Linked DNA regions of Halorarum salinum. The main gene of each other region encodes a partner of the protein of the gene in region 3 in a complex. Links are inferred from orthologs where the notes say so. Each region holds a gene or a part of one and is shown on either strand. Other genes may lie near its edges.

What was found.
Region 1: HUG12_RS12435 (region 3) and HUG12_RS05285 share a complex: the UniProt entries of both Methanocaldococcus jannaschii proteins name them as parts of the 30S ribosomal subunit. The link is inferred for Halorarum salinum from one-to-one orthologs.
Region 2: HUG12_RS12435 (region 3) and HUG12_RS07260 share a complex: the UniProt entries of both Methanocaldococcus jannaschii proteins name them as parts of the 30S ribosomal subunit. The link is inferred for Halorarum salinum from one-to-one orthologs.

Annotation. Positions count from the first base shown.
Region 1 is NZ_CP058579.1:1,115,915-1,118,620, reverse strand. It holds HUG12_RS05285 (30S ribosomal protein S19e), read left to right. Parts: upstream 1-978; coding sequence 979-1,434; downstream 1,435-2,706. Other genes in the region: HUG12_RS05280 (translation initiation factor IF-2 subunit gamma), read left to right, coding at 1,693-2,706; HUG12_RS05290 (lysylphosphatidylglycerol synthase transmembrane domain-containing protein), read left to right, coding at 1-883. UniProt on the Methanocaldococcus jannaschii protein: May be involved in maturation of the 30S ribosomal subunit.
Region 2 is NZ_CP058579.1:1,519,176-1,522,021, forward strand. It holds HUG12_RS07260 (30S ribosomal protein S8e), read right to left. Parts: upstream 1,690-2,846; coding sequence 1,312-1,689; downstream 1-1,311. Other genes in the region: HUG12_RS07250 (hypothetical protein), read left to right, coding at 1-701; HUG12_RS07255 (cupin domain-containing protein), read left to right, coding at 898-1,227; radB (DNA repair and recombination protein RadB), read right to left, coding at 1,786-2,478; HUG12_RS07270 (hypothetical protein), read left to right, coding at 2,596-2,846.
Region 3 is NZ_CP058579.1:2,518,694-2,522,245, reverse strand. What follows is about bases 235-3,178. They hold HUG12_RS12435 (30S ribosomal protein S11), read right to left. Parts: upstream 1,937-3,178; coding sequence 1,532-1,936; downstream 235-1,531. Other genes in these bases: HUG12_RS12425 (30S ribosomal protein S13), read right to left, coding at 2,458-2,997; HUG12_RS12430 (30S ribosomal protein S4), read right to left, coding at 1,937-2,461; HUG12_RS12440 (DNA-directed RNA polymerase subunit D), read right to left, coding at 776-1,525; HUG12_RS12450 (50S ribosomal protein L18e), read right to left, coding at 235-454. In the rest of the region: HUG12_RS12455 (50S ribosomal protein L13), read right to left, coding at 1-98; more of HUG12_RS12450, read right to left, coding at 98-234; HUG12_RS12415 (thioredoxin domain-containing protein), read right to left, coding at 3,303-3,552. UniProt on the Methanocaldococcus jannaschii protein: Located on the platform of the 30S subunit.

The DNA of each region.
Region 1 (2,706 bases), 1.4 Mb from region 3 along the record:
GCTGACGGTCGCCTGGCTCCTCGCCTGGTCGTTCGCGCTCCGGACCGTCCTCGGCGTGCTCGGCGTGCGGACGTCGGTCGGCAAGTCGTTTCTCGTGTTCAACGGCGCGATGTTCTCGAACAACGTGACGCCGTTCGGGCAGGCCGGCGGCGAGCCGGTGACGGCGCTGCTCATCTCGAAGATGACCGACACCGAGTACGAGCGCGGGCTGGCGGCCATCGCGAGCGTGGACACGCTGAACTTCGTCCCCTCCATCACGCTCGCGCTCGTCGGCGCGGCCTACTTCGCGACGGAGACGACGTTCGGCACCCGGCTCCGGGTCGCCACCGGCGTCGTCGTGCTCCTCGCCGTGGCGGTGCCGGGGCTCGTGTATCTGGGGTGGCGGCACAGGTATAGCCTGGAGCACCGCGTCGTCTCGGCGCTCACGCCGGTCGTCCGCCGGCTGGCGGGGCTGGTCCCCGGCGTCCCCGTCCCCGACCCGGACGCCATCGAGTCCCGCATCGGCCACTTCTTCGGCGCCATCGAGCGCGTCGCGACCGACCGCGAGGCCATCGCCCTCTCGCTCGGAGCCTCGACGCTCGGCTGGGGCTGCCAGATGCTCGGGCTCTGGGTCGCCTTCGAGGCCATCGGCGCGTCGGTCCCGCTCTCGGCGATGCTGTTCGTCGTGCCGATGGGCGCCATCGCGGGCGCCACCCCGTTGCCGGGCGGCGTGGGCGGCATCGAGGCGGTGCTCGTCGCCGTGCTGGCGGCGCTCCCGGGCGTGAACGTCGGCGCGGGGACGGCCCTCGCGGCGGTCGTCATCTACCGCGGCGCGGTGTTCTGGATCCCCGTGCTCGTCGGCGGGGCCGTCGTGGGCGTCGTGGGCGCGGACGGACTCGGGTGAGGGGCCACATCCTCCGGTCCGGCGCCCCCGTGAGCGAGTGACAGCCGCGACGGAGAGACGACGAGTTTAAACGCCGGGACGGTGAATCCGGCCGTATGGTCACTCTCTACGACGTCCCGGCGGCGGACCTCATCGAGGAGGTCGCCGACCGGCTCGAGGAGCGCATCGAGGAGCCGGAGTGGGCCGGCTTCACGAAGACGGGGACGGGCCGCGAACTCCCGCCCCAGCAGGAGGACTTCTGGTTCGTCCGGACCGCCTCCCTGCTCCGGAAGGTCGCCGACAACGGCCCCATCGGCGTCGAGCGGCTCGCCACCGGGTACGGTGGCTCCAAGGGCGGCTCGACGCGCTACCGCGTCTCCCCCGCCGAGCACGCCGCCGGCTCGCGGAAGATCATCCGGGTGGCGCTCCAGCAGCTCGAGGAGGAGGGCTTCGTCGAGACCGCCAAGGGCGAGGGCCGCCGGATCACCGACGAGGGTCGCGCGTTCCTCGACGAGGCCGCAGGCGACGTGCTGGAGGGCCTCGACCGGCCGGAGCTCGAACGCTACGCGTAGACCGGTTCGAGGCCGTTTTCGCGACGTCCCCCCTCGGCCGGGAGCGAGGCGGACGACGCCGCTCGACGGCGGACGACGGGGGCCGTGGGCGACCCGTCGCGGGGGCAGGTCCCCGGGGTAATCGCCCAACCGCGTCGACCGGTGTGATCGGCTGCCACGCGACCGCCGGAAACCGCAAGGGGGCGCGGAAGCCGAGAACAGCACCTTTATCACTCGCAGGAGGCGAATTTACCTAACGAGATTATCTCTCGGAGGTCAATGGTGACGGAGAAAACACAACCGGAGGTGAACATCGGACTCGTCGGCCACGTGGACCACGGGAAGACGACCCTCGTGCAGGCGCTCTCGGGGTCGTGGACCGACCAGCACAGCGAGGAGATGAAGCGCGGCATCTCAATCAGGCTGGGATACGCCGACGCGACGCTACGCAAGTGTCCCGAGTGCGACGAGCCCGAAGCGTTCACCGTCGAGGAGAGGTGCCCGGAACACGACGTCGAGACCGAGGTCCTTCGGACCGTCTCGTTCGTCGACGCGCCGGGCCACGAGACGCTGATGGCGACGATGCTGTCCGGCGCGTCCATCATGGACGGCGCCGTCCTGGTGGTGTCGGCCACCGAGGACGTGCCCCAGGCCCAGACCGAGGAGCACCTGATGGCGCTGGACATCATCGGCATCGAGAACATCGTCGTCGCCCAGAACAAGATCGACCTCGTGGGCTCCGAGCGCGCCCGCGAGAACTACGCGCAGATCCAGGAGTTCGTCGAGGGGACGGTCGCCGAGGGCGCGCCGATCGTCCCCATCAGCGCCGGACAGGGGATCAACGTCGACGTGCTCATCGGGGCGCTCGAGGAGGAGATCCCGACGCCCGACCGGGACGAGACGCTCCCCCCGCGGATGTACGTCGCGCGGTCGTTCGACATCAACCGGCCCGGCACGACCGCCGACGAGTTGCTCGGGGGCGTGCTCGGCGGGTCGCTCTCGCAGGGCACCCTCGAGGCGGGCGACGAGCTCGAACTCCGGCCCGGCCGCGAGGTCGAGGAGGGCGGCCAGACCGAGCACCGGCCCATCGAGACGAGCGTGCGTTCGCTCCAGGCCGGCGGCCGGTCGGTCGAGAAGGTCAGCCCCGGCGGTCTGCTCGGGGTCGGCACGGGTCTGGATCCGAGCCTGACGAAGGGCGACGCGCTCGCGGGGCAGGTCGCAGGCGAACCCGGAAGCCTGCCGCCGACGCGTGAGGCGTTCGAGATGGGGGTCGAACTGCTCGACCGCGTCGTC
Region 2 (2,846 bases), 1.0 Mb from region 3 along the record:
ACGAGGCCGACGCCGGCTACGATAACGGCACGGTGACGTTCGTCGTGACCGCGAACGGCTCCGGCGTCGAGGGGCTCGACGTGGCCGTCGACAACGACTCGGTCGGCACCACCGACGCGAACGGGTCGGTGACCTTCGAGACCGACGAGTCGGCCTTCGAGGTGACGGCGACGGGCGAGAACGTCACCGGCGAGTTCGCGTACGAACTCGAGAACGACTCGCTGACGCTCGTCGAGGGCGGCTTCGAGTACGCCGACGAGGGGGACGACGAGGCCGAAAACGAGACGCGCGGCCCGCCGAGTGAGATGCCCGATCAGGCCGCCGAGCGTGCACTGAACGTCCACGCGGTCATCAACGCCTACCTCGCGGGTGACCTCGACGAGAACACGACGCTCGGCGAGGCGCTCCGGGACGTCGCATCCGGCGACAAGTCGCCCGAGGAGGCCGGGGCACCCGCCGACGCGGGCCGACCGGACCACGCCGGCCCACCCGACGACGATGACGACGAGGACCGCGACCGCGGGAAGCCGGACGACGTCGGGCCGCCCCACGACGACGGGGACGATGACGACGGTGAGGACGACGATGACGACGGTGAGGACGACGATGACGACGGTGAGGACGACGATGACGACGACGAAGACGACGAAGACGACGACGGCGACGACCGTGGGAACGGTAACGGGAACGGCCCGCCGTAGTCGCCCCCTCGGACCCACGACGTCGACCGACCGCGTCGAATCGACCGACCACCGACCGACGGACGGCACCTGATCACGGACGCGCCCCGCCGGGGGCGCGACGAGGCACGCGACGGGGCTGCTCCCGCTCGCCGGGACGGGGGGAACCGGACGGGCACCCACCCACGCTTTTGGTCCAGCGGGAACACCTCCCGCCATGGACCGACTCGCCGACGCACTGGCCGAACTCGACCCCGCCGAAGGGACGGTCGAGACGGCCGAACTGGTCGCCACCGACGACGTGCTCGTGAAGGCGTTCGCGCTCGGTCCGGACGCCGAACTCGACCCCCACGAGCACGCCGACAGCACGAACGTCTTCCACGTCGTCCGCGGCACCGTCACGGTGCTCCGGGACGACGAGGAGGAGCCGGTGACGGCGCCGGGCGTCGTGCTCCACGAGCGCGGCGCCGTCCACGGCGCCCGGAACGACACCGACGAGGTCGTCGCGTTCACCGCGAGCCTCTACCCGATGCCCGGCGGGGGGTGAGTTTGAGGAACGGGGTCCGGCGCCGGGCGGCGACGTCGCTTCGCCACTCGCCGATGTCGACTCGAACGGGAAAACTGGCGGCGACTACTCGTCCACGACGACGGCGTTCACCTGGCCGGACTGCCCCGGCCGGGAGGTGACGCGCGCGCGTCCGGCGCTCGTCTCGATGACGGCGCCCTTCGTGATGATGTTCCGGCGAACGTAGTTCACGTTCGAGGGGTTCTCGACGACGTCCTCGATCTCCGCCTCGGTCGTCTCGCCGCCGTCGGTCACCTGCGCGACGTTCGTCGAGAGCGCGCGGACCTTCTCGCCCGTGCCGCGGGAGGCGACGGTCTGGAACCGGGGCTCGCCGACGGTCGTCTCCGCCGGCTCGCGGCCGAGCTGGTGGCGCTTCTTGTTGCGGAGCGTTCGGCGTCGACCGCCGGTGCGCTTTCGCTTCTGACGGCCGCTCTGATCCTTCATACCAGTACGGACCGGCGGCGGCTACTTGAATCGCTCGACTCCCGTCTCGGGTCCCTACGCGCCCGCTGGCGACCGTTCTTCGGGGGAGCGGGCCGGTCAGGGCTCGTCGGCGTCCTCGATGCCGCCGCCGGCGATCCGGAACCGTGCGGTCCCGCCGGCGGGCTGTGAGCGGTGCTTCTCGAGGGTCGCGCGACGGTTCCCACCCCTGTATCGGTCGAGTCGGACGACGACGCCGGTCCAGTGTTCGAGCGTGTTCCCCCCGAGCGGGCGGATCCGGTCGGCGTCCGGGTCGGTGAACACCTGGTTGGTGACGAGGACCGCGAGGTCGTGCTTGCGGGCGAGCGAGAGGAGGTGGGTGATCTGGGTCGCGACCGTCCGCAGCGACTCGCCGCCCTCCTGGTCGCCGGTGCGTTCGAGCCGGTAGAAGCCCGTCGCCGAGTCGAGCACGACGAGGTCGACCGACTCGGCGAACCCCTCGGCGTCCCTGACCGCCTCCCCCTGCTCCTCGAAGGAGAGCGCCTCGGTGACGATGAGCCGCGAGGCGACCTCCTCGACCGGCTCGTCCGTCCGCGCCTCGACGATCTGCCGGAACCGCTCCATCGACAGGTCCTCCGTGTCGACGTACAGCACGGCGTCGCCGGCGATGGCCGCCTCCGCGGCGGCGGTCAGCGCGACGTTCGTCTTGCCGGCCGCGGGCGGGCCGTACAGCTGCGTGACGACGCCGCGCTCGATGCCGCCGCCGAGGAGGGTGTCGAGGGCGTCGGAGCCGGTGGTGAGCGGGTCGGACACGGCCCGTTCTCGGTCGTCATCGCTTAAGAAGTCCCCGGACTACGGGGGGAGACCGCGGCGCCGGCGGTCCCGCACCGCCGACACGGTAAAGCCGTCGAAGCGACGTAGAACCGGGTAGTGATCGTCGTCGCCACCGAGGACTTCGCCCTCTATCACGCCGCGGTCGGAGAGCTCCGCGACCGCGGGGCTACCTTCACCACCGTCGAACCCGGCGCGGACCTGCCCGAGCGCGCGGACGTCGTCGTCTCGGCGGCCGAGGACGGCGTCTCCTACGAGGACGACGACGTCGAACACGTCACCACGACCGCCGACGACGTTCGGAGCGGCGTGGCCGCCGCCCTCGGCGTGCTCCGCGGTGGCGACGACCG
Region 3 (3,552 bases):
CCGGCGAGCGCGCGCTGGGCGACCTCGGAGGCGACCCGACCCATGATGCAGTCCCGCGCGTCGACGACGACGTCGGCGTCGAACTCGGCGAGGCTCATTATCGGATCACCCGTACGTCGGATCCGCTGGGGTTGTTCGACAGCGCTTCCTCTAGCGTCATCGCCCGGCCGGCCTGGTCGATCTTCGTCTCGGCGGTGCCGGAGAAGTCGACGGCGGCGACGGTGACGTCCTTGCGGAGCACGCCCGAGCCGAGCACCTTGCCCGGCACGACGACGGTCTCGTCCTCGTTCGCGTACCGCTCGATGCGGCCGAGGTTGACCTCCGCGTGCGTGCGCCGCGGCTTTTCGAGCCGGTCGGCGACGTCCTGCCAGACGGCTGCGTCGGACGAGCGCGCGACCGACTTCAGTTCGGCGATGAGGTTCTGAAGTCTCGGATTGGTCTTGCTACTACTCATAGTGAACCTCCGTAGTGGAGTGTGGTGGCTCCGCGGGGGGTCGACTCCGTCCCGGAGCGACGGTCCCACGTCGGAGCCGCGAGAGAATCGGAGTGACAGTGCAGGGAGCAGGATTTGAACCTGCGGACCTCTACAGGACAGCGCCCTGAACGCTGCGCCGTTGGCCTGACTTGGCTATCCCTGCTGGCACTCCGTCGTACCGCATCCCCGGTTAAACGGCTTTCGGTCCCACCCGTCGACGGCGCGGCGACGGCGGTCGCCGACGCGTCGCTCGTGGCGGGGGCGAACGCCGTTCGTGTGGGGGATGCGGACATGGTCGTCTCAGACTGCGACCTTCGTTGCCAGTTCGTCCGCGCGGTCCTGCAGCGACTCGACCGCGCGGAGGATCAGTTCGTCGACGTCCTGGGAGCCGTCCGACTCCACGTTGAAGACGAACGCGTCGGGGACGTCGGTCACCTCCAGTTCCTTGCCGGGGTAGCGGTTCGTGAGGTCGGCGTCGAACTCGTCCGTGTGGACGTACTCGCCGTCCTCCGTCTCGATGACGCCGCGGAGGATGCGGGGCTCCTCGTCCTCGAACTCGCCGGCGTCGCCGACGACCTCCACCCGCTGCAGGTGGCGGTAGCCGATGCCCACGCCCGCCTGATGCTTGGCGTGGTTCTTCCCCGTGTCGAGGACGGCGTCGGCCTCGAACTCGAGGCGCTGGCCGTCCTTCAGTTCGATGATGGGGACGTTCTCGTCGGCGGGCACGACGCGCTCGTCGGACGTCTCGATGTCGCCCGAGTAAGCCGTCGCCGGTCCCTCGACGTCGAGCGCGACGGTGACGGTTTCACCGATCTCGTAGTCGTCGAGCGGCGTCGTCAGCGGGACGAGCCCGAGCCGGAGCGCCACCATCTCGTCGAACATCACCGACGTGTTCTCCACGAACCGGACGGTGTCGATGGAGAACGTCGGCACTTCCGCGAGGACGCTCCGCCGGATGCCGTTCGCGACGGCGGGCGTGAGCCCCCGCACGAGCAGGCTCGCCGAGCGGTCGTCCCGGGCGACTACCTCCACGTCGAATTCGTCTGCCATGGTGGGTTACAGCCGGTTCTTCTTCGGCGCCCGCGTGCCGTCGTGCGGGATGGGAGTCACGTCCTCGATGCGGCCGATCTCAAGCCCGGCGCGCGCGAGCGCCCGGATGGTCGCCTGCGAGCCCGGCCCGGGGGACTTCTGTGCGTTCCCGCCGGGGCCGCGCACGCGGACGTGGACGCCCTCGATGCCCTGGGCGAGCAGGTCCTCGGCGACCCCCTCGGCCATCTGCATCGCGGCGTACGGCGACGCCTCGTCGCGGTTCTGCTTCACGACGGCGCCGCCGGAGGACTTCACGAGCGTCTCGGCACCCGTGACGTCCGTGACGGTGATGAGCGTGTTGTTGAACGATGCGAAGACGTTGGCGATGGCCCACGTGCCCTCGCCCTGTGGCGTGTTCTCTGATTCGCTCATTTACTGACCCTCCGCGCGTTCGGGGTGGAGTTCGTCCGCGAGGGGGCTCGTCTCGTCGAAGGAGACGAAGTCCTCCTCGGCGGTCGGTACCTGGTAGGACGGCCGCGTGACGCGCGCGTCGTCGACGGTCACGTGGCCGTGGACGATGAACTGGCGCGCCTGCTTGGGCGTGTGGCCGACGCCCTTGCGGTAGGCGACCGTCTGGAGGCGGCGCTCGAGCACGTCGGTGACGTCGAGCGACAGCACCTCGGTGATCCCGTCGTTCTCGCTCAGGATGCCGTAGCGGCGCAGGCGGTCGACGAACTCCTCGCCGGCCTCGCCCGCGACCTCGACGTCGCCCTGCGCGTCGCCGATGAGGCGCCGGGCCTCGCGGCGGTAGTCGCGCAGTTCCGACTGCGCGCGCCAGAGTTCCTCCTTGTTCTTCAGGCCGTAGCGACCGAGCAGGTCCGACTCCTGTGCGATGCGCTCGCCCTGGTACGGGTGGTTCGGCGTCTCGTATCGCTTGGTGGAGTTGCCGGTCGTCATTCGAGGTCACCCTCCTCTTCCTCGGCGGCGGCCTCCTCGGCCGCCTCCTCGCGGATCTCCTCGACGTTGACGCCGATGGTGCCCTCGGACCGCCCCGTGGACTTGGTCCGCTGACCGCGGACCTTCTGTCCGCGCTTGTGTCGGACTCCCTTGTAGGAGTCGATCATCTTCATGCGGTTGATGTCGTGGCGACGCTTCTCCTGGAGGTCACCGCCCGTCCTGTGGGTGGTCTCGCCGGTGAAGAAGTCCTTCTGCCGGTTGACCATCCACGACGGGACGTGGTCCTCGAGGTTCTCGACGACGTCGACGACGCCGTCGATCTCCTCCTCGCCGAGCAGTCCGAACGTGGCCGTACGGTCCACGTCGGCGGTCTCGGCGACGAGTCGCGCCGTCCGCTGGCCGATACCCTTCATCTCCGTGAGGCTGCGTTCGACGGACTTGGTCCCGTCCAGGTCGGTCTGGCCGATCCGGACGAAGTACTGGAGGTCCTCCTCCTCCTCGCCGTCTGACGCGTCCTCTGGTTCTTCTGCACTCATGTCTTTTTGGTGGCTGGACAGCGTTGCGGCGGGGATTCGAACCCCGGAGGCTTGCGCCACTGAGTTAGCAACCCAGCGCCTTGGGCCAGGCTTGGCTACCGCAACACCTGCGTTCAGTATCGTCGCCCTTCGAGCGTCCGCGCCCGGGACTCGGGGTCCGATCACCCCTGCAGTATCTCCGTTCGGTACAAGACGGGAACCCTACTTAAACATCACGAAGTGGCCGTCGTACGGGTGCGAGCGGCCGTCTCACCCCGTAGCTCGGCGTCGGTGGGGGCCCGTCCCCCGGTCGAGCCGCGTGCGGGTCACTCCTCCCGCTCGCTCGCCCATTCGAGGGCCGCCCGCAGCTCGTGGTTCGGCGGCGAGCACGTGTAGTTCTCGCAGACGTACGCGGTCGGCTCGCCGTCGCGGGCGCCGCGGTTCGCCCACACCGGCGGCGCCTCCGACAGCCCTAGCTCGCCGAGCCAGCCGTCGAGCCCCGCCTCGTCGGCGGGCCTGGGGGCGACGACCGCCCCCGGGAGGTAGCGACCCCCGACGGTGTCGCGCCACTCGGCC